Regions from separate parts of the Bacteroides acidifaciens genome, predicted to be linked through region 1. Evidence: riboswitches for the same ligand, from Rfam matches in the RefSeq annotation. Region 1 holds a riboswitch; the other holds the start of a gene.

Region 1 (16,043 bases):
AAAGTATTCGTAAAGCCATCGATAATTATGACCGGTTATGGAAAGAATACAAACTATTCGGAGAGACTCATCCGGATTGTGCCACACTTTATGAGCCTTATAGTTTTGACTTTAACAAACCTCCATTGTATCACGATTTAAAACAAGGGCTAAATCCTACTGTAGATAAATACAGAATTATAGATAAACCATAAAAAAACAAGAAAATATGAAGAAGACATTTCTAACCGTGCTGTTATTTTATATTTTCACAGGAATAGCAGCGGCACAAAACCTGTCAAAAACAACAGAATACAATATCTTATTGACAGGAGCCTCATTCGCTTCTCCGCAAAACGGTTGGTTCGAAATCGGTTGTCGCAAACTGAATGCCGAAGCCATTAACCGAGCCATAGGCGGAGAAGCCATAGCCAACACAGCTAATCGAATGGTCAATGGCACCCTCTACTCCAAAGAAGAGCTAGAAGATATTGATGCATTAGTCATTATGCAAGTACATAATAAAGATGTTTATGAAGAACTTCAACTGAAAGATAAATACACGGATTATGAAGTACCATTTGATCGCAGCAATTACGCGGCAGCCTATGATTATGTCATCAAACGTTACCTCACGGAATGCTATGAATTACGTAATGATACTACATCCAAATACTATAATACTCCTTATGGTAAACCTGCAATTATTGTATTATGTACACACTGGCATGATTGTCGCACCGTTTATAATGAAAGTATCAGAAAGCTCGCCGCTAAATGGGGATTTCCTTTAATTGAATTTGATAAATATATCGGATTCTCAAAAAATGTATTACATCCTGTCACTGGAAAACCTTTCAGCCAATTATATTCCACGGATATTCAGGTTACAGAAGGCATAGCTTATGGACATCATCCTATACGGGGCGAACAATCATATATGCAGCAACGAATGGCAGCTATTTTTGTAGATTTAATGACCAGAATTTTACCTATAAAGCACTAAGTATGAAAAGAACTATTATATATACCCTCTTTCTCCTATCTTTCGTTTGTCAACAGACGAATGCGACACATATTGTTCAAAATCAATATAATTCCTCATTAAACCAATCAGAACGTATGTCTTGGTGGACACATGACAGGTTTGGTCTGTTTATCCACTGGGGACTTTACGCTATGCCTGCTCGCCACGAATGGGTAAAAAGCAGAGAAAAAATGTCCGATGAACATTACAACCGTTACAAAAAATTATTTAATCCCGATTTGTATAATCCGGAAGAATGGGCGTATATGGCAAAAGCAGCCGGAGTTAAATATATGGTTTTTACGGCTAAGCATCATGATGGTTTTTGTATGTGGGACAGTAAATATACGGACTATAAAATAACCAATACACCTTATAAAAAGGATATCCTAAAGCCGTTAGTTAATGCTTTTCGTAACGAAGGCATACGTATAGGATTTTATTATTCGCTATTAGATTGGCATCATCCCGATTTCACCATTGACCGTAACCACCCCCAAATGCCACAAACCCCCGAACTCTTGAAAGAATTAAATAAGAACCGTAACATGGCAAAATACAGGGAATATATGAAAAACCAATTAACCGAATTGCTCACTGAATTTGGACAAATTGATGAACTTTTCATGGATTATACGTATGCTGAAGGAGAAAATGGAAAGAATAGTAAAGACTGGGATGCAGAAGGTATTGTTAAATTAGCACGAAAATTGCAGCCACAGATTATTATAAACAACCGCCTCGGACTAACAGAGAATAACCAAGGCTGGGATTACATTACTCCAGAACAATTCATGCCACAACAGTGGCCCACAGTAAACAGCCAACGAGTTCCTTGGGAAACCTGTCAAACATTCTCCGGTTCATGGGGTTACCATCGTGATGAATACAGTTGGAAAAGTGTACATCAACTAATTGTCATGTTAGCCGAAACTGTCAGTAAGGGTGGAAATCTATTACTAAACGTTGGCCCAACAGCAAGAGGTGTTTTTGACGAACGTGCTATAGAACGTTTAAACGGCCTGGCACATTGGATGCGTTTTCATAGTAGCGCCATTTATGGATGTACCGCCGCACCAACTGAATATGCTTGTCCCAACAATTGTATTCTCACATATAACCCCAATACTAACCGACTGTATATACACGTGTTAGAATGGCCATTCAAATCCTTATATCTAAAACAATATAAAGGAAAAATCAAATATGCTCAATTATTGAATGACAATTCAGAACTAAAATTTCGGACTGAAACCCAAAAAGGAAGCCATATGACCGAAAATACAGGAGCTGACGATGTTATCATCACTTTACCTGTAGAACGCCCAAATGTCGAGTTACCGGTTATAGAACTTATATTGGAGTAATCAATAGCACTGGAAAATTAATTATTACTGCATCAAGCAAACATATGCATACTTTTTTATTTTTAATGATGCATCTATTTATAGACGAATTCGGCATGCGCCATTTATCAAATACATGATTATTGATTATGGTAACAAGCTAGTCAAGATATACAAGAGTATGATGGCAGTTTATCCATTCAGCATTATGCAATAACCTGATAAACGAAATCACACGAAAGACAGCTATATTGGACAACCATCTATCGAAAAATCAGTCTATCTTTGTGATATTGATAATTAAAAGTAAATATAGATGCCATGAAAGAAACTTTGCAGATTCCCACTCCCGAAATGCTGGAAAACCCGATAGGTAAAGAACTTTATAATGTATGGGATAATTCTCAGAATACACAATTGCAAGAATAAAAATTATCATGGCTATTCGGAATAGCCTAAATATGTATTCCATACTGATGTTTCACCTCAGCCATCACAAAAGTACTTTCCAACGAACCCAGGCTATCAATCGTACCTAATACATTCAGAATAAACTCCTGATAATATTTCATATTGGGAGCATGAATCTTCAATAAGTAATCATAGCTCCCTGATATGTTATAGCATTCGGTCACTTCGGGAATATCCTGTATGATTCGGGTAAATTCGGCAGCAATATCCCGATTCAGCCGCCTGAGCTTCACACTGCAAAATACCACAAATCCCTGATTCAGCTTTTCCGCATCAAGTACGGCGATATACTTCTTTATATAACCGCCACTCTCGAGACGTTTGAGACGTTCGAATACAGGGGTTGATGACAAACTCACCCGTGCAGCCAGCTCTTTGGTGGTCAGACGGGCGTTCTCTTGCAAAGTACGGAGTATTTGCAAATCTACTTTATCCAGTTTCTCCAATGCACTCATAGAATAATATTCTTCTAAAAGGTGAATTTCAGAAATGAAACAAATCATTCATTCTATATAACGTCACAAAAATAGCATTATTTTCTATACTTTCGTCATATATTGTTCGATAACTCTATATCCAATAAATTTGCAAGAAAATAAACAAGATTATTCAACCTCAAAAACATACGATTATGGCAACAAAGAAATTACACTTCGAGACTTTACAAGTACATGTAGGACAGGAACAGGCAGATCCGGCAACAGATGCCCGTGCAGTCCCTATCTACCAGACTACTTCTTATGTATTTCACAACTCCGCCCATGCAGCCGCACGTTTCGGTCTGCAAGATCCGGGAAATATCTACGGTCGTCTGACTAACTCTACCCAAGGAGTTTTTGAACAGCGTGTAGCCGCCCTTGAAGGTGGAGTAGCGGGTCTGGCTGTCGCTTCCGGTGCTGCCGCTATCACTTATGCATTTGAGAATATCACTCGTGCCGGCGACCATATTGTAGCAGCCAAGACTATCTATGGCGGAAGCTATAATCTATTGGCGCATACCCTACCCAGCTACGGCATCACAACGACTTTTGTTGACCCAAGCGATTTATCAAACTTTGAAAAGGCTATTCAAGAGAATACAAAAGCGGTATTTATCGAGACATTAGGTAATCCGAATTCTAATATCATTGATATAGAAGCAGTGGCAGAAATAGCCCACCGCCACCAAATACCTCTGATTATTGACAACACATTCGGAACTCCATATTTAATCCGCCCCATCGAACACGGCGCAGACATCGTAGTACATTCAGCCACGAAATTCATCGGCGGACACGGGTCGTCACTAGGTGGAGTCATCGTCGATTCCGGCAAGTTCGACTGGGTAGCTTCCGGCAAGTTTCCACAACTCACGGAACCCGACCCTTGCTATCACGGAGTACGCTTTGTAGACGCTGCCGGTCCAGCCGCTTACGCTACACGTATCCGTGCCATTCTGTTGCGCGACACCGGAGCAACTATCAGCCCATTCAACGCTTTCATCCTGCTGCAAGGTCTGGAAACTCTTTCCTTACGTGTAGAGCGTCATGTAGAAAATGCATTGAAAGTAGTGAATTTCTTAAACAATCATCCGAAAGTGAAGAAAGTCAACCATCCGTCATTGGCCAATCATCCTGACCATGCACTGTATCAGCGTTATTTTCCGAACGGTGCTGGTTCTATCTTCACTTTCGAGGTAAAAGGCGGTCAAGAAGAGGCACACCGCTTCATCGACAGTCTGGAGATTTTCTCCCTACTTGCCAATGTGGCCGACGTGAAATCATTGGTGATCCATCCGGCGAGCACGACCCATTCGCAGCTCAATGCACAGGAACTAGCCGAACAGGAAATTTATCCGGGCACCGTACGCCTATCCATTGGAACAGAACATATCGATGACCTGATTGCGGATTTGGATCAGGCACTTGCCAAAATCTAACATTCAATCATTGAAATGGAAGATGATTATCTTTGATTGTTCGTTCTATTTCTTTATAATCAAATATGACATTTCTATTCATATATTTTTCCCATATATAGAATCCTCGCAAGCAACGAATAATCAACCTTTCCCCAATCAATATCATTAAACTCTGATGAAGAATAATCCTCTATCCACGATTGCATGGCGTTAAGAAATTCATCTATTGTCCGATTTTCCCATTCTTCAGAATTTGTCAGGAAACTGCTATTCAGTTCGTCCAAAAATGCCAAAAAGGCTTTTTTGGACGATATTTCTTCGATACGTTTAGAAATACAATCCATAGTCATTTGTTATGATTCAATACTTCGTATTCCATGTGATTCAATATCCATACAATCATTGTTTACCGGAAAGCAAGCAAAAGCCTTGCTTGTTGAACTGATAGTACATTTCGATGCGTTCTGGCGTTTCGTTTTCAAGCAGCAGAAGCAGTTCTTTGGCAAATTCAAGCGTTGCCGAACCGTTTGCCGTCACAATGTTTTTGTCGCAGATCGCTTGTGCATGGACATATCCGTCAGGATGAGTATAGTTGTGACCGCCCCAAAGTTGTAGCTGCTCCAAGCCATTGCCGGTATGCTTGACTGCATTGAGGAATCCGTGTTTTGCCATGAATGAAGCTCCATTACAGATTGCACCGACAATCTTTCCTTTCTCAATGGCTTGTTGAACAATCGGTACAACCAGCTCTGCAACAGGAGTAGTCCAACCAAAACCGCCAATCAGCACTAACGCTGCATAATCATCGGGCATCGTTTCAAACGAATAATCAGGTAAAGTTCGGAAGCCACCGATGGATTTTACTGGCTCCATTGTCGGAGCGACAGCCTTATTGACATATTTCGGATTCTCTTTCAGAGCGAACTCATCAGAGGCTATGGCTTGTGAAAGATATACAATTTCGTGTGCCGCATAATCCGGCAGGAGGATATATAGAATTTCGTTGCTCATAACATCATTTTTCTAACGTTTAAGATACGGGAAGAATCGGCATATCATAATTAATTTCCCTGATGTACTGTAAGTTGCGGGAAAGGGAAGTTGATACCTTTTTCATTGAAGGTTTCGTAAATCGCTTTATTGATATCGAAATAAACACCCCAGTAATCTCCGCTATTTACCCATACACGTGCTACGACATTCACACTGCTGGCGTCCAGCGCGTGAAGAGCCACAAAGGGAGCCGGTTCTTTCAGGATACGTTGGTCAGTAGCAAGAATATCATAAACGATTTTCTGCACTTTCTCATAATCTTCTCCATAATCTACCCCAACAATCCATTCCACGCGACGGGTTTCCTGATTGCTATAGTTGGTTACCACTCCACTACTCATTGCACCATTCGGCACGTAAATCACTTTATTATCTGCAGTAGTCAAAATAGTATGAAAAATCTGTATTTCTTTCACTGTACCGGAAACTCCCTGGCTTTCTATCCAATCTCCCACTTTATATGGCTTAAACAACAATACAATCAAGCCTCCCGCAAAATTCTGCAAATTACCGGATAAAGCCATACCGACAGCCACACCGGCAGAAGCCAACAAAGCAGCAAACGACGTGGTTTCAACGCCAAGAGCACCTACTACAGAAATGATTAACAGTACGGTCAACGTAATATTCACCAAGCTTTTTACAAAAGTCTTGATACTTACATCCACTTTCCTTTTATCCATCAAACGCCCGACAAACTTATTAAGCATAGAGATAAGGAAACGTCCGACGATAAAAACAATGACCGCAATCAGTATACGTTCTCCGGCACGAATGGCAAAGTCTATCAATTGTTGGGTAATCAGCGAGAGTTTGTCCAATCCGTCAGCATTGGCAATCGCTTCTTTCATTAATTTATCTGCGGCCACTTGTACAGAATCCGCAGCTTGTGTTGCTTGTAATAATAGCATAATTAAAATGTATATTAAATGAGTAAACAGTTATATGGCTATTCTAATAAGTTACAAAGTTATATTGTTTTTAGTGAATCTAAAAGTTTTTTTTGCTTTCCTCCTGCAAAAGCTGTATTTTTGTAACCGATTCACTGGTAGGGGTGCCTTAACATGACGGGCTGAGAACATACCCATAGAATCTGATCCGGGTAATGCCGGCGTAGAGAACTAATTAGTAAGCAAGATGAAAAAAGTTGTATGGATGGCCATCGCCTTATCGGGCGTAGGCATCTCTGTTCATGCACAGACGAGTGTAAAGGATAGTATGAAAGTAGTAAACCTACAAGAAGTGCAGGTAGTATCCACGCGTGCCACCGCCAAAACTCCCGTGGCATTCACCAATATAGGCAAAGCAGAATTGAAGAAGGTTAACTTCGGACAGGATATCCCTTATCTGTTAAGCATGACTCCTTCTACACTGACCACATCGGATGCAGGAGCAGGTATCGGCTACACGACTCTTCGTGTGCGCGGAACCGACGGTACACGTATCAACATCACGGTAAACGGCATACCGATGAACGATGCCGAAAGCCATAATCTGTTCTGGGTAAATATGCCCGACTTTTCTTCCTCCGTAAAAGATATGCAAGTGCAACGAGGCGCAGGTACGTCTACCAACGGGGCAGGTGCCTTCGGAGCCAGCGTTAATATGCAGACTGAAGGTGCATCCATGAAGCCGTATGCCGAATTCAACGGTTCATACGGTTCATTCAACACGCACAAGGAAACGGTGAAAGTAGGAACCGGTTTGCTCAATAACCATTGGACGTTTGACGCCCGTCTTTCCAATATCGGTACGGACGGATACATAGACCGCGCTTCGGTAGACCTGAATTCTTACTACCTGCAAGGAGGTTATTTTGCAGAAAACACATCTGTGAAACTGATTGCATTTGCTGGAAAAGAAAAGACATATCATGCCTGGGGATACGCAACCAAAAAGGAAATGGAGGATTTCGGCAGACGCTACAACCCCTGTGGCGAGATGTACACCGACGCCAACGGCAACAAGCATTTTTATGACGACCAAACGGATAATTATCTGCAAAAGAATTATCAGCTTCTCTTCAATCATACTTTCTCGACAGCCTGGAATCTGAATGTTGCCTTGCATTACACCAAAGGCGATGGCTATTACGAAGAGTACAAAGACGACAGATCCCTTATAGAATATGGCCTGAAACCATTCACTATTGATGGAACCGAAATAACCAAAAGCGATTTAGTCCGTCAGAAGAAGATGGACAACAAATTCGGTGGCGGCGTTTTTTCTCTCAATTATACGGTCAACAGGCTGAATGCGTCTCTAGGAGGTGGTTTGAATCAATACCGGGGCAATAACTTCGGAAGAGTTCCCTGGGTGAAGAATTATGTGGGCACTCTATCTCCCGACCATGAATATTACCGCAATAAATCCAAAAAGACCGATGGCAATATTTATCTGAAAGCAAACTACGATCTTACCAGAGGATTAAGCGCGTATGCCGATCTTCAGTATCGACACATCGACTATACCATCGACGGAAACAATGATAAATATGACTGGAGCAAAAATGCCCTGCGTCCACTGGCAGTAGACAAGAAGTTCGATTTCTTTAACCCGAAAGTCGGGTTAAACTGGAACATCACGTCCAACCATCGCGTTTATGCCTCTTTCTCGGTAGCCCAAAAAGAACCGACAAGAAACAATTATACGGATAGCGATCCGGATTCATACCCCAAAGCTGAAAAACTGCTCGACTATGAAGCAGGATATACTTTCGCCAACCAATGGCTGACGACAGGTGCAAACTTCTACTACATGGATTATACCGACCAACTGGTTCTGACCGGAGCTTTAAACGATATAGGTGAAGCACTGACCGAAAACGTGCCGGACAGTTATCGTATGGGAGTCGAGCTAATGCTGGGAATCAAACCGTGTAAATGGTTTCAATGGGACATCAACGCTACATGGAGCAAAAACCGCATCCAAGATTTTGTAGAAAGCCTGCCGGGCTACCACTATAATGACGACGGTAGTTCTACTTCCCTCCCGACTGTTCAGATCAAGCATAAAGACACTCACATCGCTTTCTCACCCGACTTTCTATTTAATAACCGCTTCTCATTTATTTATAAGGGATTCGAAGCAGCTTTGCAATCACAGTTCGTAAGCAAACAGTATATGACAAATGCGGAAGTAGAAGAATTGACTCTTGATAAATATTTTGTCAATAACCTCAATCTGGCGTACTCCTTCCGTCCCAAGAAGGTGTTGAAAGAAGTCACGGTAGGGTTCACTGTGTACAATCTGTTTAATGAAAAATATGAAAACAACGGTTGGGCTTCGAGCGACTACACCGATACGGTGGAGAATCGGAGAAACTATGCCGGATATGCAGCGCAGGCAGGAACAAACGTCATGGGACATGTTTCTATCCGCTTTTAATACCACAGGGCTATGGAAATGAATTTTCTGGAAATATTCGGTACGATTGTCGGTTTAGTCTACCTTTGGTTGGAATACCGGGCAAGTATCTATCTTTGGATAGCGGGGATTATCATGCCTGCTATCTATATCTTCGTATATTACAAAGCAGGATTATACGCTGACTTTGGCATCAATATCTACTATCTGATAGCCGCCGTTTATGGCTGGTTCTTTTGGATGTGGGGACAGAGGAAAGAAAAACAGACTCAATCTGCCCTTCCCATCATACATACACCGTGGAAATGCTATCTTCCGCTTCTGCTGATATTCATCGTTGCCTTTATCGGCATTGCCTGGATACTCATTGAATACACGGACAGCAATGTACCATGGCTGGATAGCTTCACCACGGCACTGAGCATTGTCGGCATGTGGATGCTGGCACGCAAATATATCGAACAATGGTTTGCTTGGATACTTGTAGACATCGTTTGTTGCGGACTGTATATTTATAAAGACCTTTATTTTACTTCTGCTTTATACGGACTTTACTCCATTATAGCTATCTTTGGCTACTTTAAATGGAAAAAAATAATGAGCATACAATGATAAACGAAGACTATATGCCCGAAGCCGTGATATTGGCTAACGGTGAATATCCTACTCACACTCTTCCTTTGCGAATGTTGGAAGAAGCTAAATTCGTAGCTTGTTGTGACGGTGCAGCCAATGAATATATCTCTCGTGGACATACACCGGACGTGATTATCGGTGACGGTGATTCTCTTTCACCGGAATATAAAGAACGTTTCTCTTCTATCGTACACCAGATAGCCGACCAGGAAACGAACGACCAAACCAAAGCTGTTCACTTTCTGCAAGAGAAAGGATTCCGTAAGATTGCCATTGTCGGAGCTACCGGCAAACGGGAAGACCATACACTGGGAAATATCAGCCTGCTGATTGACTATATGAAAGAGGGCATGGAAATAAGGACAATTACGGACTACGGTGTATTTATGTCTGTGAACGGTACACAGACATTCGAGTCCCATCCCGGACAGCAGATTTCGATTATCAATTTCGGAGCAAAAGGATTAAAGGAGGAAGGATTGGTTTATCCGCTCAGTGACTTCACCAACTGGTGGCAAGGTACGCTGAATGAAGCAACAGCCGATGAGTTTACCATTCATTGTACAGGAGAGTATTTGATATTCCTGGCTTTTGTGTAAACTACATTTAAACGGCAGACTTGTACCAAGCCATTGTCAAAGCAGTGCCACCCTGTTGGCACAGCCGTGACACCTCAATGGCACGACCATGCCAATAGAGTGGCACAAACTCCTTAATGGAAAGATGAAGATCAGAGCGAAAGCAGATACTTCTTAAAGTCTGCAAACTCTTTCGTCATTTGGAGACTCTTCTTCTCACCTTTCATAAACTCCTGCAATTTGGCAGGTATTTCCACCGTTTCACCAATGATACTTTCTACTGTTTCGAGGAACTTGGCAGGATGGGCTGTTTCGAGGAATACACCTGTTTCGCCCGGTTGTAAACCTTCTGCCAATGCACGATAGCCACATGCCCCATGAGGGTCGAGCAGATAATGGTGTTCTTTCCAAGTCTCTTTCACAGTTTCACGGATTTGTTCGTCGGTATAGGTAGTTCCCGAAATCTCGGCGGAGATAGCAGCATGAGAACCTTTATACAAATCGAGTACACGGGCAAAGTTGCTCGGGTCGCCTACGTCCATGGCATTAGCGATGGTTGCAATAGACGGACGCGGGTTGTATTCGCCTGTTTGCAGATATTGGTAGAATATATCGTTACGGTTATTAGCCGCAATGAAACGTTTCACTGGTAATCCCATTTTCTTACCGAACAGACCGGCAGTGATATTTCCGAAGTTTCCGCTAGGAACGCAGATTACTGCATTGTCAGCTTTTCCGGCACGCTTCAACTGGGCATAAGCGTAGAAATAATAGAATGCTTGCGGCAGGAAGCGGGCAACGTTGATAGAATTGGCGGAAGTAAGGGAAAGATGTTCGTTCAGTTCCTTATCCATGAAAGCCGATTTCACCAATGCCTGACAATCATCGAATGTTCCGTCCACTTCGAGGGCGGTAATATTCTGTCCTAATGTGGTGAATTGCTTTTCCTGTATTTCGCTCACTTTTCCTTTCGGATAAAGTACATATACATGAATACCTTCCACACCTAAGAAACCGTTAGCCACCGCACTTCCCGTATCACCGGAAGTGGCTACCAGCACATTGACATTCTTCTGCCCTTCTTTCTTAATGAAATAACCAAGCAGACGCGCCATAAAACGCCCCCCCACATCCTTGAAAGCCAATGTCGGACCGTGGAAAAGTTCGAGTGAGTAGATATTCTCCGATACTTTCACCAAAGGCACATCGAAACTTAAAGTGTCATACACAATCTGTTTCAACGTATCGGCAGGAACGTCCTCACCGAAGAAAGCATCGGCTACACGATAAGCAATCTCCTGGAAGGACAAGCTTTCAATCGAATCGTAAAAATCTTGTGGAAGCGGTTTGATGGACATAGGCATAAACAGCCCTTTATCGGCAGCAAGCCCTTTCACTACCGCTTCTTGCAGTGAAGCATTAGGCGCTTGCTTATTTGTACTATAATAAATCATAATCGGATGCGTTATTTCATGAACTCTTTTATAAACTCGTCTTCTTTCAGCAGACCGTAGCTACCGCTACAAGCCGCCACTTCGTCATACGTCTGTACTTCGTCCGGTTCGATACCCGGATACCAGATAAGGAACGGGATAGGGTCGGCAGTATGCGTACGAAGCTCGCAAGGAGTGGGATGGTCGGGCAATACGGCTATCGCCACAGGCTCGTCCCAGTCTTTCACAGCTTCATAGATAGGGCCTACGGCACGTTTATCGAGATTCTCGATAGTCAGGAGTTTCAGGTCGATGTCCCCTTCGTGTCCCGCCTCATCACTGGCTTCGATATGCAGATAAACAAAGTCGTCCGTCTTTAAGGCTTCCAAAGCGGCGGCTACTTTGTTTTCATAATTCGTATTATAAAGTCCGGTGGCTCCCTCTACTGCGATGCGGCGTAAGCCTGCATAGTAACCGATTCCGTTTATCAAGTCTACAGCAGAGATAACCGCTCCTTTCTTCACCTGCGGGAATGTTTCGGAGAAGGTAGGCATCTGCGGACGGTAACCGGGACTCCAAGGCCAAATGCTGTTTGCAGGGTCTTTGCCTTCGGCCATACGTTTCAGATTCAACGGATGGTCTTTCAACAATTCCTGTGATTTCAGAATCAGGTCATTAATCAAGTCTGCCGTCTCTTGAGCTTCCGGCACCAATGGTTTCACCATTAGCGGACGGAAAGGCTTCAAAGGCACATCGTGCGGTGGAGTACAGTCCAGTTCCTTGTTTCCTCCTTTAATAACTAATAGATGACGATACTGGACTCCCGTATGAAAACGCACGCGGTCGTTGCCCAGTTTCTCTTGCAGATATTGGATTAATACGTCCGCCTCTTCCGTAGAGATATGTCCCGAAGAGTGATTCTTCAGAATCTCCCCTTCCACACAAATCAGGTTGCAACGCATCGCCATCTCTCCCGGCTGCAGGTCTACACCGATACTCGCCGCTTCGAGCGGACCGCGACCTTCGTACACTTTCGGAAGATTATATCCCAATACGGACATATTGGCCACCTCACTACCCGGATGAAAGCCTTCGGCAACGGTATGCAACCGTCCGACACGCCCCATGCGGGCTAATTTATCCATATAAGGCGTCTTTGCATATTGCAGGAGCGTCCTATCCCCTAATGACTTCACCGGCCAGTCGGCCATTCCGTCTCCCAATATGATAATATGTTTCATAAGGCGTTAAACGTTTGCGATGCTCATAATATCGGCAAATACTCCGGCAGCAGTCACGCCTGCACCTGCACCGTATCCCTGAATCATCATCGGATATTCTTTATAACGTTCCGTAGTCAGCAGGATGATATTGTTGCTGCCTTCCAAGCCGTAGAACGGATGGTTGGCTCCCACTTCCTGCAAACCGACAGAGGCTTTTCCATCCTCCAGTTTGGCTACAAAACGCCAGTGTTTATTTTCTTTTTCGAGTACTTGGCGACGGGCTTCAAAATCAGCGTCAAGGCTCGGAACACGTTTCCAGAAGTCATCCAGAGAACCTTCGAAGAAATCGTTCGGGACAAAGAGATTCTTCTCTACATCTTCCTGTTCGATGCGGTATCCGGCTTCGCGTGCCAGAATCACCAGTTTGCGGATGACGTCCTTACCACTGAGGTCAATACGTGGGTCGGGTTCGGAATAACGTTCTTCCTGCGCCATCTTGATGGTACGGCTAAAAGGAATATCGGCGCTGATTTTATTGAAGATGTAATTCAATGTACCCGAAAGTACGGCTTCAATTTTCAATATCTTGTCGCCACTATGAATCAAGTCGTTGATTGTATTGATAATCGGAAGTCCCGCACCTACGTTTGTTTCGAACAGGTACTTCACGCCACGTTGACGGGCAATCGTTTTCAGGTCGCGGTAGTTCTCATAAGCCGAAGAAGCAGCAATCTTGTTGGCGGCTACAACGGAGACGTTATGTTCCAGCAAATCCTTGTAGAGCGATGCTATGTCGGGGCTTGCCGTACAGTCTACAAATACGGAATTGAAGATATTCATGCCGACTATTTCGTCACGGATAGTCTGCAGGTTGCTGTCCTTACCTTTCTCTTTCAGTTCTTCGCGGAAGTTGGCAAGGTCGAACCCTTCACGGCTGAACATCGCTTTAGCTGCATCAATGATACCTACCACATGAAGTTTCAGCCCGTTCTCCATCATCAGTTTTTGCTGCTGGCAACGAATCTGCTCTACCAGGCTGCCACCCACCGTACCGATACCGCAGATAAAGAGGTTCAATACCTGATATTCGGACAGGAAGAAAGAGTCATGAATCACGTTCAGTGATTTGCGCAAGGATTTGGAATCGACAACAAAAGAGATATTTGTTTCCGAAGCACCTTGTGCACAAGCGATTACGTTGATACCGTTGCGTCCCAACGTACCGAATAGCTTACCTGCGATGCCCGGTGTATGCTTCATATTCTCGCCTACGATAGCAACCGTAGCCAGATTTCTTTCCGCAAGAATCGGAGAGATTTCCCCCATTTCAATTTCCTTGGCAAATTCTTCGTTCAGCACTTCGCAAGCCAGGTCGGCATCGGCATTACGCACACCGATAGAAGTACTGTTTTCCGATGAAGCCTGAGATACGAGAAACACACTGATTCCGTTCTTTGCCAGCGCTTTAAAGATACGGTAGTTGACACCGATTACACCTACCATACCGAGTCCCTGAACAGTAATCAGGCTCGTATCGTTGATGGAAGAAATACCCTTAATGGCTTTGCAATGCGGATTGGAAACTTCCTGTTTGATGATAGTTCCTACTCCGTCGGGATTGAATGTATTCTTTATTATAATAGGTATATTCTTGTGGCATACCGGATAGATGGTCGGCGGATAAACGACTTTCGCACCGAAGTTACAAAGTTCGGTTGCTTCTACGTAAGTCAGTTCGGCAATCGTGTAGGCCGTTGAGATGACACGCGGGTCGGCAGTCATAAAACCGTCTACATCCGTCCATATCTCCAGGCTATTGGCATCGAGTGCTGCGGCAATAATGGCAGCCGTATAGTCGGAACCGCCACGACCGAGATTCGTTACATCTCCCGACATCTTGTCAGAAGAGATGAATCCGGGCACTAACGATACTTTCGGAAGTGAGTTGAAAGCCTCTTTCACCAGTTTATTAGTCAGTTCCGCATCCAGCGTATGTTTATTATGCTTCTTTTCCGTCTTGATAAAAGTGCGCGAATCGAACCATTGTGCCCCTTCAATCAGTTCGGCAACGATAATGGATGAAAGACGTTCTCCATAGCTGACAATTGTATCCGATGTCTTCGGTGAAAGGTCTTTAATCAGATAGATTCCCTGGAAAATGTCTTTCAACTCGTTCAGCAGTTCGCCAATCTGACGTTGCAACGAAGTTTGTTTTTCTCCGGCAGGAATCACTTCCTTAATCATCTCCACATGGCGGTAAACGATTTCGCGGAACTCGCCTTCATAGGCCGAATCTCCCACTGCCGCCATCTTCGATGTGTTTATCAATTTGTCAGTGATGCCCCCCAATGCGGAAACAACTACAATTACCGGCTCTTTAGCCGACTCTACGATTCTCTTTACGCTTAAAATGCTGTTCACGGAACCTACGGACGTTCCGCCGAATTTCATTACTTTCATGAAGATACTTATTTAAATGCAATGCCCTGTGTATAGTTTTACAGAACGATTGGTTGTTTACGAATAAAATTGAATTTGAATTTTGCCTGTTTATACAAGCGTGAATCACGTAGATACACAAAACTATCCATCAACCCCTAAGGGTCATGGTACACATCGATGTGACTGTATGTGGATAGTACTTCATCATAGTCCTGTTTCTACTCTTGTTTTTGATAAGTGTCGCAAAAGTAATAATAAAAACGTTCAATCTATCACTTTTTCCCGTTTTTTTCTGATAAAAAGTATATTCCTCATTCTTTCCGCCTTGTGTTTCCTCTTTACTTTTATGACATTTTGCTATTAATATATCATTTATATTATTATATTTGCGAAAACGAACGCAGAAATCAGCTTATGAACCCGTTAAAAACTTCCGTATTGTTAATATATACCGGTGGAACAATTGGAATGATTGAGAACACCGTGACAGGCGCATTGGAGAATTTCAATTTCGAACAACTCCAGAAGCACGTCCCCGAATTGCAAAAATTCAACTTCCCGATTGATACGTATCAGTTCGACCCGCCTA
Region 2 (16,043 bases), on a different contig from region 1:
CTATTGAGGGATAGTTGAATACACTGGTTAGGTACTTAACTATCTGATAAATAGGCTGTAAATACTTGTAAAGGTATTTGCAGTCTATTTTTTTATGTAAACTAAAACTGTGTATTTTATAAAAAACTAACTAAAAAGTTGTTTTATCAAGAAAAGGGTTATACTTTTGCACCCCGGAAAATAAGGTATTTCGGGGAGTCACCCCGTAGTGTTTAATTAAAAACAACGATAAAATGAAAAAGATTGTAATTTTGTTTTTTGTGGTAATGGTAGCATTGTCTGCTAAAGCTCAGTTCTATGTAGGTGGTAATGTTGCATTGTGGCATAATGATGATGCTGATAATACTTCTTTTTTGATAGAGCCGGAGCTTGGATATAATTTGAGTGAGCAATGGGCAGTCGGAGCTACATTGGGATTTGCACATAACAGCGAAGAGACAGTTGGCTTTAAAAATGCTTTCAGTTTTGCTCCTTACGTTCGCTACTCTTATTATGAAAATAAAGTGGTACGTCTGTTTTTAGACGGTGGTATCGGAGTTTCCTCTGTAAAATGGAAAGGAGATTCTGAAGGCGGTTTTGAATTAGGTATTAAACCGGGACTTGCTATAAAATTGAACGACCATTTCAGTCTGGTGACTAAATGTGGTTTTCTAGGATATAGGGATGATTATGTTTATGGCACTAACGGTTACGGATTTTCATTTGGTAGCGAAGACTTGTCTTTTGGCTTTCACTACGAATTCTGATAAAAAACGAACAAGAAATAGGAAAGGGAGTTCTCTAAAATAGGGAATTCCCTTTTTTTATATATAAACTCTATAATTTACGCATTTGTTAACGAAAAAGTTGTTTAATACGAATTGCAATTATACATTTGCATTGTTAAGCAATAAGGAAAATAAAATCCTTGAGTATTAATTTAAAACTTTAAAATTATGAAGAAGAGTGTATTATTTGTTTTATTTGCACTGATTTCAGTAACAGGTTTTTCTCAGATTACAGGTTGGAATGCCAAGGTTGGTATGAATGTCAGTAACTGGACGACGGATGACATGAAAGCGAAAGTTGGTTTCAGAGTTGGGGTTGGAACAGAGTATGCATTCAATGATATGTGGTCATTGCAGCCTTCTTTGTTCTTTTCTACTAAAGGAACAAAAGTTGATAGTGGAGAATTTATGGGAGCTAGTGCTAAAGTGACTGTGAAGCAAATGTATCTGGAATTACCTGTAATGGCTGCTGCTCGTTTTAATGTGGCTGATAATACAAATTTGGTTGTTAGTGCAGGTCCCTATTTGGCTTATGGTGTAGGTGGTAAAACGAAGGCTACTGTTAAAATGCAGGGAGATGAAGCTAAGGTAAAGTTTAATACTTTTGGAGATATAGACAAAGTAACTCTTGAATATAATGGACAAAGTACTGATGTTTCTATTAAAGATCTTGAAGATGAAACTGGTGAAGACTTGTCAGGAGCGAAAGGACTGAATCGTTTTGATTTTGGTTTAGGTGTTGGAGTGGCATTGGAATATAATAAATTTATTGTTGGGCTGGACGGACAGTTCGGATTGACTAAATTACAAACCGGTGGTGGCAAAAATATGAATTTTGCAATCAGCGTGGGATATAAATTCTGGTAAATATCTATAGAAAAAAGAAAGCCGTTGCAGAAGATGATTCGCAACGGCTTTTTTATTATTGAGTGAATAAGATTAATAAATATAAGTTTTTCTCTTTAATCCGACAACTTCTTCAACTTCTTGAAATGTTCAATCACAGCTAGGTAATTCTGGTCCGAGCAAGCATCAAACCTATTCCAAAGGTCACCCAGTACGGCAGCTCCGCCAAAACCGAAATCTTTGATTTCAAGTAGGTTATCTTCATTGATACCGCCCAATGCCATTACTTTAGAATCAATGATTTTAGCTTTCTGGGCCTCACGCAATTCTTCGGCTGTATATGTGGAATAGTGGTTCACTTTAGAGATACTGTCATAGATAGGACTCATGAAAACATAATCATAGAAATGCTTTTTATTTTTTACTTCTTCGACAGAATGACAGGAGCAACTGACGTGTCCCGCATAGTCATGCGGCTCTTTCGGGTTACGTGCATTCAGATGGATTCCCATCAGGTTGAATTCCTCTTTCAGGTAAAAGTGCTCGTGTGTGACAATGCGACGGTGATATTTTTCCGGGATAAGTGTCAGTAATCGTTCTGAATACATAGCCGGAGTTTCCGGTTTCCTAAGATGTAGAATGTCCAGACCCTCTTCGAAAAGAGCGGTAATAATCTTATCTTCTTCAACGAAGAAAGTGGGGGTGGTGACTACAATTAATTTCATTTCCTTTGTTAACTTGGATTGTTTAGCAAAGTTAGCAATTAACTATATCACAAACCAACGTTTATAGTGAAAATTTGTTAGATTGCAATGTCCGCAAGTCAATAGTCCATAGTTCACCCGCTAAAACGTTGCCAAAACCACAAATTATTTTCAGGACTTCCGTAGCTTCAATGCTTCCTACGACGGCGGGAGTTATTCCCATCACCCCTTTAGGTGGTGGCGGCATACGCTTCATTTCCTCTTCGTCAGGATAAAGGTCACGGTAACTTTTCTTCCGGTTGCCGTAATTGAATACTGAAACTTGTCCTTCGAAACCACAGATAGCACCGTATATGTACGGCTTTCCCTGCTCGATGCAAATATCATTAATCAGGTAACGTGTAGCGAAGTTGTCGCAGCCATCCACAACCATGTCATATTTCCGGATAATATCACGGGCATTATTCTCTGTCAGCCGGGTAGGGTAGTGTGCTACCTTGATTTCACTGTTGAGGGCAGAGAGCCGTTCCGCTGCACAAACTGCCTTAGGCTTGCCCAACTCTTTCTCGGAATAAAGCACTTGCCGCTGCAGATTACTGATACTTACCACGTCATCATCTACCAGTCCGATGTACCCCACACCGGCACCCGCCAAGTAAAGGGCGATGGGAGAGCCCAGCCCTCCCACACCTACAATAAGTACTTTTGCTTTCTGCAGTTTTCTCTGACCTTCCTCTCTGATTTCGGGAAGAATTATTTGCCTGTCGTATCGCATCCGCTTATCTTTTAAAATCGAAAGACTGGTCCCAATCCTTCCAAATCGGTTCACGCCCCAACTTCTTCAAATCACGTTCCACTTCAACCGCTTTCCGTTCATCGCTGACATGGAACTGCTCCAATGTCTGGGGATAACTGTAATATCCCCCCGGCTCTGTCTTACTTTCCGCACTCATGGTTGTTACGCCCAGTGTTGCCATGTTATTCCGGATTTCTGCGCTTTCGCGGGTAGAATAGGAGATGTCCACATCATGGTCGAAGATACGCATGGCGAATGTCAGTTGTGCCAGCTCACGGTCGTTCATGATAACGTTCGGTTGGAAACCGCCATTTTCCGATGGGCGCATACGTGGGAAGTTTACGCTGTATTTGGTTTTCCAATAATGTTTTTGCAGATAGCGCAGATGATATGCCATCATCGTTACATCTGTCCGCCATTCTTCCAGACCGATAAGGACACCCATGCCAATCTTATGTACACCTGCCTGTCCCATGCGGTCAAAACCGTTGACACGCCATTCAAATTTAGACTTCATGCCTCTTGGATGATACGTCTTGTAGTTTGCTTTGTTATAAGTTTCCTGGAAACAGATTACACCGTTCAGTCCATGTTTTGTCAGTTCCTTATACTCTTCCGCTTTAAGCGGCATTACCTCAATTTGTAGATTGCTGAAATAAGGCTTTGCCAAATCCAGCGCACGGGCGATATACGGAACTCCGGCTGCCGCAGGGTTCTCACCCGTCACGAGCAGGAGATTCTCAAAAGGAGCCAACCGCTTGATGGCTTTGTATTCATTGATAATCTCTTCCTCTGTCAGTATCGTCCTCTTCATCGGATTGCTGATGTGGAAGCCGCAATAGACACAGGAGTTAGTACATGAATTGGTCAGATAGAGCGGGACAAACATGGAGATTGTTTTGCCGAACCGTTCCATCGTGTATTTTTGGCTGAGGCGTGCCATCACTTCCAGATAAGGAGTGGCAGCGGGTGAAATCAGCGCCATAAAGTCGTTGACGTCCAAATGCTCTTTCTTGCCTAGCGCACGGCGTACGTCGGCATCTGTTTTGGAATAGATGGCTTTTGTCGTCTCTTCCCAGGATATTTTTTCTAATTCGTCTGAGAACATTCTTATTAAATTAAAAATTAAAAATTGAGAATTGAAAAATGAGGTTGAGAGGTTGTCAGAACCTTTTCCCTCTTTTTACTTCTTACTCTTTTTTAAGTCACGTGATAACCGCATCGCACAGAAGTTCGGGCCGCACATCGTGCAATATTCTCCGTCGATATGATGTCCTGCACGGAAATATGTCTGTGCCCGTTCTGGGTCGAGGGACAAGTCGAACTGGTCTTTCCAGCGGAATTCATAACGCGCTTTGCTCAGTGCATTGTCCCGTACCTGTGCGCCCGGATGCCCTTTGGCAAGGTCTGCGGCGTGAGCGGCAATTTTATAGGTGATGACTCCTACGCGTACATCCTCTTTATCCGGCAAGGCAAGGTGTTCTTTCGGAGTTACATAACAAAGCATTGCCGTACCCAACCAGCCTATCTGTGCTGCACCGATAGCAGAAGTGATATGGTCGTATCCCGGAGCAATATCCGTCACCAACGGGCCGAGCGTATAGAATGGCGCATCGTGGCACTTCTCAATCTGGCGTTCCATATTCTCCTTAATCTTGTGCATCGGCACATGACCGGGTCCTTCGATAAATGCCTGCACATTCTTGTCCCAGGCGCGGAGCACGAGTTCTCCCATCGTGTCCAGTTCTGCAAATTGGGCTTCATCATTGGCATCATAGATGGAACCCGGACGCAGTCCGTCACCTAAGGATACCGCTACATCATATTCTGCCAGAATATCACAAATATCGTCAAAGTGCTCGTACAAGAAACTTTCCCGGTCGTGAACCAGACACCATTTGCTCATAATACTTCCCCCACGGCTGACAATGCCGCACAACCGCTTGTCGGCAAGGTGCACATTATGGCGACGGATACCCGCATGAATCGTAAAATAATCCACTCCCTGCTCACATTGCTCAATCAAAGTGTCCCGGTAGATTTCCCAAGTCAGGTCTTCCACTACACCGTTTACCTTTTCGAGTGCCTGATAGATAGGAACCGTGCCGACCGGAACGGGACAGTTGCGGATAATCCACTCGCGTGTCTCGTGGATGTTCTCTCCTGTGGAGAGGTCCATCAGAGTGTCACCGCCCCATTTGCAGCTCCACAATGCTTTTTCCACCTCTTCATCAATGCTCGAAGTAGTAGCCGAGTTTCCGATATTCGTATTGATTTTTACCAGGAAGTTACGTCCGATAATCATCGGTTCCGCTTCCGGATGGTTGATGTTGGCAGGCAGTACGGCACGACCTTCAGCTATTTCCTTGCGGACAAATTCGGGAGTGATATGCGTCTTGATTCCCAATTCCTCGCAATTCATATTTTCGCGGATGGCTACGTATTCCATTTCGGGGGTAATGATGCCTCTTTTCGCATATGCCATTTGAGTGATAGCTTCTCCCTTTTTCGCGCGATAGGGCAGGGAGATATGTTCAAAACGCAGGTGGTCGAGACTTTTATCATCCCGTCTCATCCGTCCGTATTCAGAGGTGATTTCAGGAAGCTGTTCCACATCACCGCGACCGACAATCCATTCTTCGCGCATTCGCGGCAACCCTTTTTTAAGGTCGATATTCATCTCTGTATCACTGAACGGTCCGCTGGTGTCATATACATATACCTCGGGGTTCGGTGTCGCTATCTTTTCTTCGCCTTCAAAACTGACACTGGGCACTTGTTCCACTTTCCGCATAGCCACACGGATATTCGGAAAAAGTTTGCCGGGTAAATATACTTTTTGAGAGCGGGGGAATTTTATTCTTTGTTCCATAATTGTTGTTTTATTGTCAACTACTTATTCATGATTATTTATTCAGAAAAGCAGTCAGAGGTGAGCTTGCTTCCGCTATGAAATTATCGGCTTGCAGCCCTAATACCGCTTCGTAAGCCTGTCTTCCGGCTTCGGTGGCAACTTTGAAAGCCCTTGCCATCTCTACCGGGTTTCCGGCAACGGCGATTGCCGTGTTCACCAATACGGCAGAAGCTCCCAGCTCCATCGCTTCGGCAGCATGGCTTGGCGCGCCGATACCGGCATCCACTACAACGGGGATACCCGCTTGTTCGATAATGATTTGCAGGAATTCTTTGGTTTGCAGACCTTTATTTGTGCCAATCGGAGCACCGAGCGGCATAACGGTCGCTGCGCCGGCTTCTTCCAGACGCTTGCAGAGCACAGGGTCGGCCTGGCAATAAGGCAATACGACAAAGCCTAGTTTCACCAGCTCTTCCGTAGCTTTCAATGTCTCGATAGAGTCGGGAAGCAGATAACGGGGGTCGGGATGGATTTCCAGTTTCAGCCAGTTTGTTCCAAAGGCTTCACGGGCCAGTTGTGCGGCGAATATAGCTTCTTCCGCATCGCGCACGCCGGAAGTATTGGGCAATAACTGGATATTCGGATGGATAATATGTTTCAGCATGTCGTCCTCTTTGTTGTCCATGTCGATACGTTTCATGGCAACCGTAACCATCTCTGTGCCCGAAGCCAGGATGGACTGTTCCATTACTTCATTGGAATTGAATTTCCCTGTTCCCAGGAAAAGGCGGGAGTTAAACTCGCGTCCTGCAATTACTAACTTTTCCATTTTGTGTATTTTAGTTGATTATTCAAATTTTGTTCTTCTGTCTGAATTAAAATCCCATTTATCATCTGACAAATTATTAATCACTATCAATGATTCTCCGTGTTTCCTCTACCGGATTCTCCGCCCGGAGAATCGTGCCGGACATGGCAATCCCGTTGACTCCTGTACGGAGAATGGCGGGAATATCCTCAGCGGTAATTCCACCGATAGCCACGACAGGCAGTTCGATGTTCGCTTCTTTCATCTGCGACATGATAGCGACATATCCTTCCAAACCCAGTACAGGGCTCAGATTCTTTTTGGTAGTAGTAAACCGGAAGGGACCGATGCCGAGATAATCGGCTCCGGCACGGTAATGCTGTATGACATCTTCGAATGTATTCGCCGTACCACCGATGATAAAGGCTTCTCCGAGTATCTGTCGTGCCTGGTCGATAGGCATATCTTTCTTACCCAGATGCACTCCATCCACTTCGAGCTTCTTGGCCAGTTCGACGTGGTCGTCGAGAATTAACATAGCTTCATGCTCTTTGCAAAGCGGTTTCAGTTGCAGAGCTACTGCTTCCACCTCTTCGAGAGAAACTTCCTTCATGCGTAATTGAATCCATTTGCATCCGCCTTCGAGAGCCATGCGTGCCGATTCGAGGTACGAATACCGTTCGGTCTGATGCGTGATAAATTGTAGACTGACCATTCCGTTATCCCCCGCAAGCCGCTTTGATAATAACCAGGTTGTCGTTCTCATGAAGCGTGAAACGTTTCCACTCGGTGCGTGGAATCATTTTGTTGTTTACGGCGATAGCGATGCCCTGAACCGGAAGTTCGAGTTGCGCTGTCAGTTGTGTAAGGGTAGAGTCGGGAATCATTTCCACCTCTTTGTTGTTCACTTGTACTTTCATTGTCCTATCAGAATAAATAAGTTGAAAGTAAATACAAAGAGCGTGCTTTTATAGAAAGGCGATAAGAAGAAACACAATCCCTACGTCAGTACTAACTGCATCAGGTTCCTAGGGTATAATCTCAGCCCCTCATGGGGCACCCCTTTGTCTTTACGGAGGCAAAGTAAGCGAAAAAGAAACAGAAAAACACTAAATCATCAGATTTTTTTCATTATTGTCGTAAAAAAAGGCCGCTGTGATTTTCACAGCGACCTTTTCATTAGTATAGTTTAGTTAATAAATCCAGTTACATTCTTTTTTCAACCACATTCCAGTCGATAATGTCCCACAAGGCGTTGATGTGGTCGGCACGGCGGTTTTGGTAATCCAGATAATAAGAGTGTTCCCACACATCGAATCCGAGAAGCGGCTTCAATCCGGCACGAACAGGGTTGCTGCCGTTTCCTTCTTTGGTGATGTGCAGTTTGCCGTTCTTGTCAACGGACAACCACGCCCATCCCGAGCCGAACAATCCTACTGCTGCTGCGTTGAATTCTTTCTTGAAGTTTTCAAAGCTGCCGAAGTCTCGTTTGATAGCTTCTCCCAGTTTGCCTGCCGGTTCCTTCTTTGTTGGTTTCGGGGCAAATTGCAGGAAATACAGGTTGTGGTTCAATACTTGTCCGGCGTTATTGAATATAGCTCCATCCGGTGCTGTGGCAACGATTTCTTCCACCGTTTTACCTTCATATTCTGTTCCCGGAACGAGGCTGTTCAGATTATTTACATACGTTTGTAGATGTTTTCCGTAATGGAAATCTATTGTTTGCTGACTGATTACAGGTTCCAACGCATTGTTTGCGTAAGGAAGTTTAGGCATTTCGTAAGTCATGGTCATTATAATTAAAGACATTAATATACTATTCATAATGTTACAAGTTTTAATTGGCTTGATATACTATAATAACAGAAGCCTTCCGCAAAATGTTCACAGTATCTTGTTTTATTTATAAATATACTGTATACGTTCCACTTCGTTCGGGTTGTCCCGGTTCGTACGGTAAATCCATTGTCCCGTATTGTCATATTCGTAGTAAGAATTTCCATCAATCCGGTTCCCGTATTTATCGTACAGGCAGGTCAGGCAGCCGGACGTTTTCTGGTTGTTGCCCATAATCCGCTGGTAGACAATCTGCGTCAGGTAACCGTATTTATCATACTCATAAGCATCCTTTTGCGAGATAACCTGGTCGGGGGAATTGGCGAAAAGCAGGTTCTGGTGTTGTGATGCGACCAGTCTGCCCTTATCATCATATTTATTCGCGGTGTATGCCTGGAGTTCACCGTTCTTATTGTATTCCTTGGCTTCGGTCAGCAGTCCTTGCTTGTTATAAGTGCTGATAATGAGCTTTCCGTCCGTATATTTAAGTGAATCGCTCTCGATGCTTCCATCGGCACCGATGCGGCATGTCCGCCGGTAAATGTCCGTCTTGGTTTTCGGATTCGTCTGTACTTCAAAGATGCAGCGACCTTGTGGGTCATATAGCCTGTTCGTTTGTACTTCATTGCTTGCCTGCCCGTTTTTCATGGTCAGTGAAAGAGTAGAGACGAGTTGCCCTTTATCGTCATACGAATAAGTGGTCGAGATATTTCCTGTGCTGTCGTTTTCGGCAGACTTTATCAGTCGTCCCGCATTATAATATTTCACGGAAGTAGGAGTGGAGATGATGGCTTGCAGGATAAACGGTGTCCGTAACGCATTGGCTTGGTCGCGAAACTCTTTGTATTTATGCGTACTCAGAAATTCCTGCAACAGTCCCAGAGATTCAGAACTGACAATAGCCGGCTTCAAAAGCTCAAAATCGGCTTTCTCGCTGAGATACTCAAGGTCACCCAAGTGTGTACGTGCCGTGGTGTTCAGGTAAGGAGTATGTTTATAGTCGTCGATAATTTGCCGGATAGCGGTCGCGTTTCCCCCTTCCCGCAGGCTGTCGATGCTGTGGAACAGATAATTGTCATATAACGCTTGGGCTTCAGCCAGAAACGGACGGGTATCCTTGTCCGTGAAGAACTTCTGCATGGCGGGATTATCAAAGAAAGCCTTGAAATTCTCCTGTGTCGGATTGCTTTTCACAATCTGATAGAGCCGCTTGTTCTCGGCAGCGTTGACCTGGGAGGCGAATTTCCCGTTCGGGTATTCCGCCATATATGTCTGATAAATACTGGGTGCGGGTGCTTTCAGTATGCTTTCCAGTAATGCCATTTCGCGGATATCCCGTATCTTCTGCATCAGTGCGGAGTCTGCCGGATAACCGCTTGAATGGATACTGTCCATCAATGTCCGGCTGAACGGAATCCGGTCTTTCGAAGCCTCTAATATGTAGATAATAGATTGCTCCGCTTTGTCCTGTACGTTGGAAATCTGAATTTTCTCCTCTTCGCAGATGTTGGGGAAGTAGGCTTTTGCTGCCTTCTCGTAGCAACCGAAATAATTGGTGGCAGCCTGTTCGCTCTGGTTGTTCCACAGTTCGTTGAGGACATCCAGCAGTTCCAGTTCCTCGGCATAATATGCCTGCGTTTCATCGTCTACCTTTTCTCGGTTTTTCTGCCATTTGTCAGCGTCGTTGTCATTCAGATACCTGAGCAGTTTTTCCATGCGGCTCTGCTTCTGTGCCATGGCCTGTGGAATATAGGCGACCAGGGCTAAACTCAAAATAATCGATAAAAATATACCTCTTTTCATTGCTTTTGGGGGGTTAGGTTAAAATAGTTAGTGATGAAAAATCGTAAAAATACCTTCATTCTCGAATGAATGTTATACTTTTGTATTGAGAACAAAATTGAACGCCGAGGGTTTGTTAAAAAACCTCATTGTTTTTATAATGCTGTTATGAATACCAATTATATAGAGGAACTGAATGAGAGTCAGTGTGCAGCAGTGACTTACAACGACGGTCCTTCACTGGTGATAGCCGGTGCGGGTTCGGGGAAGACGCGCGTGTTGACTTATAAAATTGCCTATTTGCTGGAGAACGGTTACAATCCGTGGAACATCCTCGCACTGACCTTTACCAATAAGGCAGCGCGTGAGATGAAAGAGCGTATTGCCCGCCAGGTGGGTATGGAGCGGGCGCGTTATTTGTGGATGGGGACTTTCCATTCCATTTTCTCCCGTATCCTTCGTGCCGAAGCACAGTATATCGGATTTACTTCCCAGTTTACCATTTATGATACTGCCGATAGTAAGAGCCTGCTCCGTTCCATCATCAAAGAAATGGGGCTTGACGAAAAGACCTATAAGCCAGGGACTGTGCAATCCCGCATCTCCAACGCCAAGAATCATCTGGTCACTCCTACGGGATATGCTGCCAATAAGGAAGCGTACGAAGGCGATATGGCAGCCAAGATGCCCGCTATCCGCGACATCTATACCCGTTATTGGGAAAGATGCCGCCAGGCGGGAGCCATGGACTTTGACGACCTGTTGGTATATACCTATATCTTGTTCCGTGACTTCCCGGAAGTCCTGGCCCGCTATCGGGAGCAGTTCCGCTATGTGCTCGTAGACGAGTATCAGGATACCAACTATGCCCAACATAGCATCGTCCTGCAACTCACCAAAGAGAACCAGCGTGTCTGTGTCGTAGGGGATGACGCACAAAGCATCTATTCTTTCCGTGGAGCGGATATTGACAATATCCTTTATTTTACGAAAATCTATCCTGATACGAAAGTCTTTAAACTGGAACAGAATTATCGTTCTACGCAAACCATTGTCTGTGCTGCCAACAGCCTGATTGAGAAGAACGAGCGCCAAATACGGAAAGCCGTATTCTCCGAGAAAGAGAAAGGGGAAGCTATCGGTGTGTTCCAAGCATACAGCGATGTGGAAGAGGGGGATATTGTGGCGAATAAGATAGCCGAACTGCGCCGCGAACATTCCTACGGCTATGCGGATTTTGCTATCTTGTATCGTACGAATGCGCAAAGCCGTATTTTTGAGGAAGCTCTTCGGAAGCGGACGATGCCTTATAAGATTTACGGCGGACTTTCATTCTACCAACGAAAGGAGATAAAAGACGTTATCGCTTATTTCCGTCTGGTGGTGAATCCGAATGACGAAGAAGCGTTCAAGCGTATCATCAATTATCCTGCCCGTGGCATTGGAGATACTACCGTCGGCAAGATAATATCGGCAGCCACCGATAATGGAGTCAGCCTGTGGGCAGCGCTTTGCGAACCGTTGAGCTATGGCTTGAATATCAACAAAGGGACACATGCGAAACTTCAAGGTTTCCGTGAGTTGATAGAAGGCTTTATTACCGACCAGGCAGATAAGAACGCATACGAGATTGGAACGGATATTATCCGTCAATCCGGCATTATCAATGATGTTTGCCAGGACACTTCTCCTGAGAATCTGAGCCGTAAGGAAAACATAGAAGAGTTGGTAAACGGTATGAATGATTTCTGTGCTTTACGGCAGGAAGAAGGCAATCTGAATATATCCCTAACTGATTTCCTTTCGGAGATTGCGTTACTTACCGACCAGGATTCCGATAAGGCGGATGACGGGGAGAAGATAACTTTGATGACCGTCCATTCCGCCAAGGGATTGGAATTTAAGAACGTGTTTGTAGTCGGTCTGGAAGAAAACCTGTTCCCTAGCGGTATGGTAGGAGATTCGCCACGTGCGTTGGAAGAGGAACGCCGCTTGTTCTATGTAGCCATTACCCGTGCGGAAGAACATTGTTATCTGTCGTTTGCCAAAACCCGTTTCCGTTATGGAAAGATGGAGTTTGGAAGTCCCAGCCGTTTCTTGCGGGATATTGATATTGACTATTTACGGATGCCGCACGAAGCAGGAGTCAGCCGTTTGGTTGATGAAGGTGCGGGACGCTTCCGCAGAGAGATAGAAGGCGGATTTACCCGTTCTGCTTCTCCATCGCGTGCACCTTTCGGAAGTACCTCTTCTTTTGGACAGCGTGAACGGCCGAAGGTGCAGATAATAGCTCCCAGTGTGCCGAGAAACTTGAAGAAGGTAAGTGCGGTAGTCAGCAGTGGGGGAGCTCAGGTGTCGTCTTCCGGTTCTGCATCGGCGGCAGGAGTGCAAGCCGGACAAATGATAGAGCACGAACGTTTCGGATTGGGAGAAGTGATGAAAGTAGAAGGAACGGGAGATAACGCAAAAGCCACCATTCATTTTAAAAATGCGGGTGACAAGCAACTATTATTGCGTTTCGCTCGTTTTAAGGTGGTAGAATAAGAGAAGTAACACTAAATAGAGAGGTTCATGAAGAAACAACTAACAGTAATTTTGCTTTCCGCCTTGATTTTGAGCGGATGTGCGTCGGGGCGTATGGGTAATCCGGGAGCTATCGTAGCAGGTGCTTCTATCGGTGGTAGTCTGGGAAGTTCGATAGGCGGGCTTATCGGGGATAATAATCGTGGCTGGCGCGGCGGTTACCGTGGTTCTGCCATCGGAAATATTGTAGGAACTATTGCCGGAGCAGCTATCGGAGGCGCGTTGACTGCACCTAAACAAGCTCCGATAGAAGATGACGCTTATGTTCCTGAGATGCGTGAAGTCCGTGTTCAGAAATACAAGAAGCAGCCGCAGCAGGTTCAGCGCCCGCTTGCCCAACTGAAATTGCGCAGGATTCGTTTTATTGATGATAACCGCAGTCATGTGATTGATGCAGGGGAGAACAGTAAGATAATCTTTGAAATTATGAACGAAGGCCGGAAGCCTGTATATAATGTGGTTCCTGTCGTAGAAACGGTCGGAAAGGTGAAGCATCTCGGCATCTCTCCTTCGGTGATGATAGAGGAAATCCTTCCGAGCGAAGGCATCCGTTACACTGCCTCGATTCATGCGGGCGAGAAACTGAAAGACGGTGAAGTGACTTTCCGTGTAGCAGTGGCGGACGAGAACGGAATGATTTGCGATTCGCAGGAATTTACCCTGCCTACACAGCGCGGAAACTAAGGAAACAGCCGGAAATATCCGGTTTGAATATAGTGACGGTATGTGCCTGGGATAGTGACGCTATCCTGAGCACATACCGTCACTATGTTGGTGGGATAGCGTCACTATTTTAAAACGACAATAATATGGGGCAAATCTCAAATTCGGCTCATATTTATACAAGGTATGCGTAAAAACGTTATCTTTGTTTATGTTTCAACAAAAGCATTAACATTAGGCTATTCGAACGAAGAAGTTAAAATAGGCTTTATTGAGACGCTGATTCCTTCCTATCTCAACCAGCCAACCCGTGAAAGTAATTTCTATGTAGTTTCTTTCGTAAGAGACTTGATGAAAGGTGACATTGAGTAATGTCTTCTTCGTACTCGTTCTTTCTTCTCTTCTATACCTTATGATTTGGAAAACAATCAGGAAAAACACTATCAAACCATATTTTATTTGTTATTCCGTTTGATGGGGCAATATGTGGATGTAGAAGTCAAGAATGCCATTGGCAGGGCTGACGTAGTGATAAAGATGCCTGATGCGATTTATGTGCTTGAGTTTAAGGTAGACGGAACTCCCGAAGAAGCGTTTGCACAAATCAATAGTAAACAATATGCCATTCCTTATGAGATAGATCATCGTAAGGTTGTAAAAGTTGGAGCGAATTTCGATAGCGCAACGCGGACTTTGGGAGAGTGGGAGATAGAATATTCTTAGACAGAAATAAATAATTGAATCATATATACTTGAAATCAAACATTTTCTGCTTATCTTTGTTAGCATGAAAAAAGAAAACGGTAAAGGAGACGAACTTATGGCAAGTAATTATATTCGTTTCGATTGGGCAATGAAACGCTTGTTGCGTAATAAAGCCAATTTTGCAGTTCTCGAGGGCTTTCTAACCACTCTTCTAAATGAAAAGATAGTCATTCAGAAACTGTTGGAAAGTGAAAGTAATCAAGAGGACGAGTTTGACAAGTATAATCGGGTGGATATGCTTGCGGAAAACTCAAAGGGTGAACTCATTTTAATTGAAGTTCAAAACAATAATGAGTATGCGTATTTTCAACGTATGTTATTCGGCACTTCTAAATTGGTGACCGAATACATAAACCGCGGGGAAGGGTATGACAAAGTAAGGAAAGTATATAGTGTCAATATTGTATATTTCTCTTTAGGGAGTGGAAAGGATATCGTATATCATGGAAAAACTGAATTCCGCGGAATCCATCAGGGAGATGTTTTGGAATTGACTCCTTTCCAGAAACAGACATTCAAAGTAGATAGTGTGAGTCAGCTTTATCCCGAATATTATATTCTGAAGGTCAATGATTTCAATCAAGTGGCCCGGAGTCCGTTGGAAGAATGGATTTATTATATGAATACTGGTGATATACCTGATGGTGCGACAGCACCGGGGTTGGATGAGGCTCGTCAACGCCTGAAACTGGATAAGATGACTAAAGAAGAATTAAGTGCTTATTATCGTCATTTGGATAATATAGTAATTCTACGTGACAATATATATACCGAACGTGCGGAAGGTCGTGCTGAGGGCCGTGCAGAAGGTCGTGCTGAAGGTCATGCAGAAGGTCGTGCTGAGGGCCGTGCCGAGGGACTTATGGAAGGTCGTATGGAAGAAAAAAGAGAAATGGTACATAATATGAAATCTTTGAATATTCCACTTGATACCATTTCGCAAGTTACAGGACTATCCATTGAAGAAATAAAAAGTTTGTAGAAGGATTGCCCCCGAAAAATGTGAATTTTAAAATGATAAAGACAACGCTTCCATTTGTACTGGGAGCGTTTTTTTTATTCATAAAATAGGATACTCTGCTGAAACTGCGAGAATATTGTTTCTCGCACTATAGATATTGTTACGGTTTATTCGCGAATTAATTAAATAATGTTACCTTTGTGCTTGAAAAATATATAAAAAGAAATACTATGAGAACTATTTGTAGTAATTTGTTATTTGTGCGAATTGTGGATCCAGACAGACGAATGGCTTTGCTATTTTTCATTTTAATGATAATTCTTGTTGTTACATTAGAACGAATGCTTTATGCTTCAGGAGAAGTTGCACTTGCAAATAAGACTAGAATAACTTTATTGGAAACAATAGAAGATGGATTCAATGCACAATATAAGGCACTGGGACTATATGAGGCTGGTTATAAAATGGAACCAAATAGGAACTTTGAGCATTGTACTATAACTAGTTCTAAAGGTAAAAAAGTAAAAGATATTGTGGTTGAAGAAAACAAGGTCGTAGTGAGTTCGGATATTGATACTAGAATAAGTCATACCGTTTTAGCAGAAGAGGGAATAGATGCCGATGCTTGTTTATCTTTGTGGAGTAAGAAACTGTCTGCGGCTAATATTGTTTCTTGTC

What was found. Region 1 has a riboswitch for thiamine pyrophosphate ahead of CLIN57ABFB40_RS19390 (TonB-dependent receptor). Riboswitches for the same ligand answer to the same signal wherever they lie in the genome.
Region 2: another riboswitch for thiamine pyrophosphate. It lies ahead of thiS (sulfur carrier protein ThiS); the one in region 1 lies ahead of CLIN57ABFB40_RS19390 (TonB-dependent receptor).

Annotation. Positions count from the first base shown of each region.
Region 1 is NZ_CAEUHO010000005.1:506,681-522,723, reverse strand. Features, by position in the region: gene CLIN57ABFB40_RS19430 (hypothetical protein) at 1-194, shown strand, start outside; gene CLIN57ABFB40_RS19425 (DUF5040 domain-containing protein) at 209-985, shown strand; gene CLIN57ABFB40_RS19420 (alpha-L-fucosidase) at 988-2,373, shown strand; gene CLIN57ABFB40_RS19415 (Lrp/AsnC family transcriptional regulator) at 2,808-3,278, opposite strand; gene CLIN57ABFB40_RS19410 (O-acetylhomoserine aminocarboxypropyltransferase/cysteine synthase family protein) at 3,455-4,741, shown strand; gene CLIN57ABFB40_RS19405 (hypothetical protein) at 4,816-5,067, opposite strand; gene CLIN57ABFB40_RS19400 (DJ-1/PfpI family protein) at 5,123-5,734, opposite strand; gene CLIN57ABFB40_RS19395 (mechanosensitive ion channel family protein) at 5,785-6,687, opposite strand; TPP riboswitch at 6,817-6,913, shown strand; gene CLIN57ABFB40_RS19390 (TonB-dependent receptor) at 6,914-9,163, shown strand; gene pnuC (nicotinamide riboside transporter PnuC) at 9,176-9,754, shown strand; gene CLIN57ABFB40_RS19380 (thiamine diphosphokinase) at 9,751-10,377, shown strand; gene thrC (threonine synthase) at 10,509-11,810, opposite strand; gene CLIN57ABFB40_RS19370 (cofactor-independent phosphoglycerate mutase) at 11,822-13,030, opposite strand; gene thrA (bifunctional aspartate kinase/homoserine dehydrogenase I) at 13,037-15,472, opposite strand; gene CLIN57ABFB40_RS19360 (asparaginase) at 15,869-16,043, shown strand, end outside.
Region 2 is NZ_CAEUHO010000001.1:1,273,343-1,289,385, forward strand. Features, by position in the region: gene ppdK (pyruvate, phosphate dikinase) at 1-14, shown strand, start outside; gene CLIN57ABFB40_RS05165 (outer membrane beta-barrel protein) at 234-746, shown strand; gene CLIN57ABFB40_RS05170 (porin family protein) at 936-1,634, shown strand; gene CLIN57ABFB40_RS05175 (thiamine phosphate synthase) at 1,730-2,338, opposite strand; gene CLIN57ABFB40_RS05180 (HesA/MoeB/ThiF family protein) at 2,400-3,092, opposite strand; gene thiH (2-iminoacetate synthase ThiH) at 3,097-4,221, opposite strand; gene thiC (phosphomethylpyrimidine synthase ThiC) at 4,297-5,985, opposite strand; gene CLIN57ABFB40_RS05195 (thiazole synthase) at 6,020-6,796, opposite strand; gene CLIN57ABFB40_RS05200 (thiamine phosphate synthase) at 6,873-7,490, opposite strand; gene thiS (sulfur carrier protein ThiS) at 7,495-7,695, opposite strand; TPP riboswitch at 7,756-7,849, opposite strand; gene CLIN57ABFB40_RS05210 (superoxide dismutase) at 7,982-8,599, opposite strand; gene CLIN57ABFB40_RS05215 (RHS repeat protein) at 8,675-10,414, opposite strand; gene CLIN57ABFB40_RS05220 (ATP-dependent helicase) at 10,562-12,937, shown strand; gene CLIN57ABFB40_RS05225 (glycine zipper family protein) at 12,965-13,660, shown strand; partial or broken gene CLIN57ABFB40_RS05230 (PD-(D/E)XK nuclease domain-containing protein) at 13,871-14,362, shown strand; gene CLIN57ABFB40_RS05235 (Rpn family recombination-promoting nuclease/putative transposase) at 14,427-15,386, shown strand; gene CLIN57ABFB40_RS05240 (winged helix-turn-helix domain-containing protein) at 15,596-16,043, shown strand, end outside.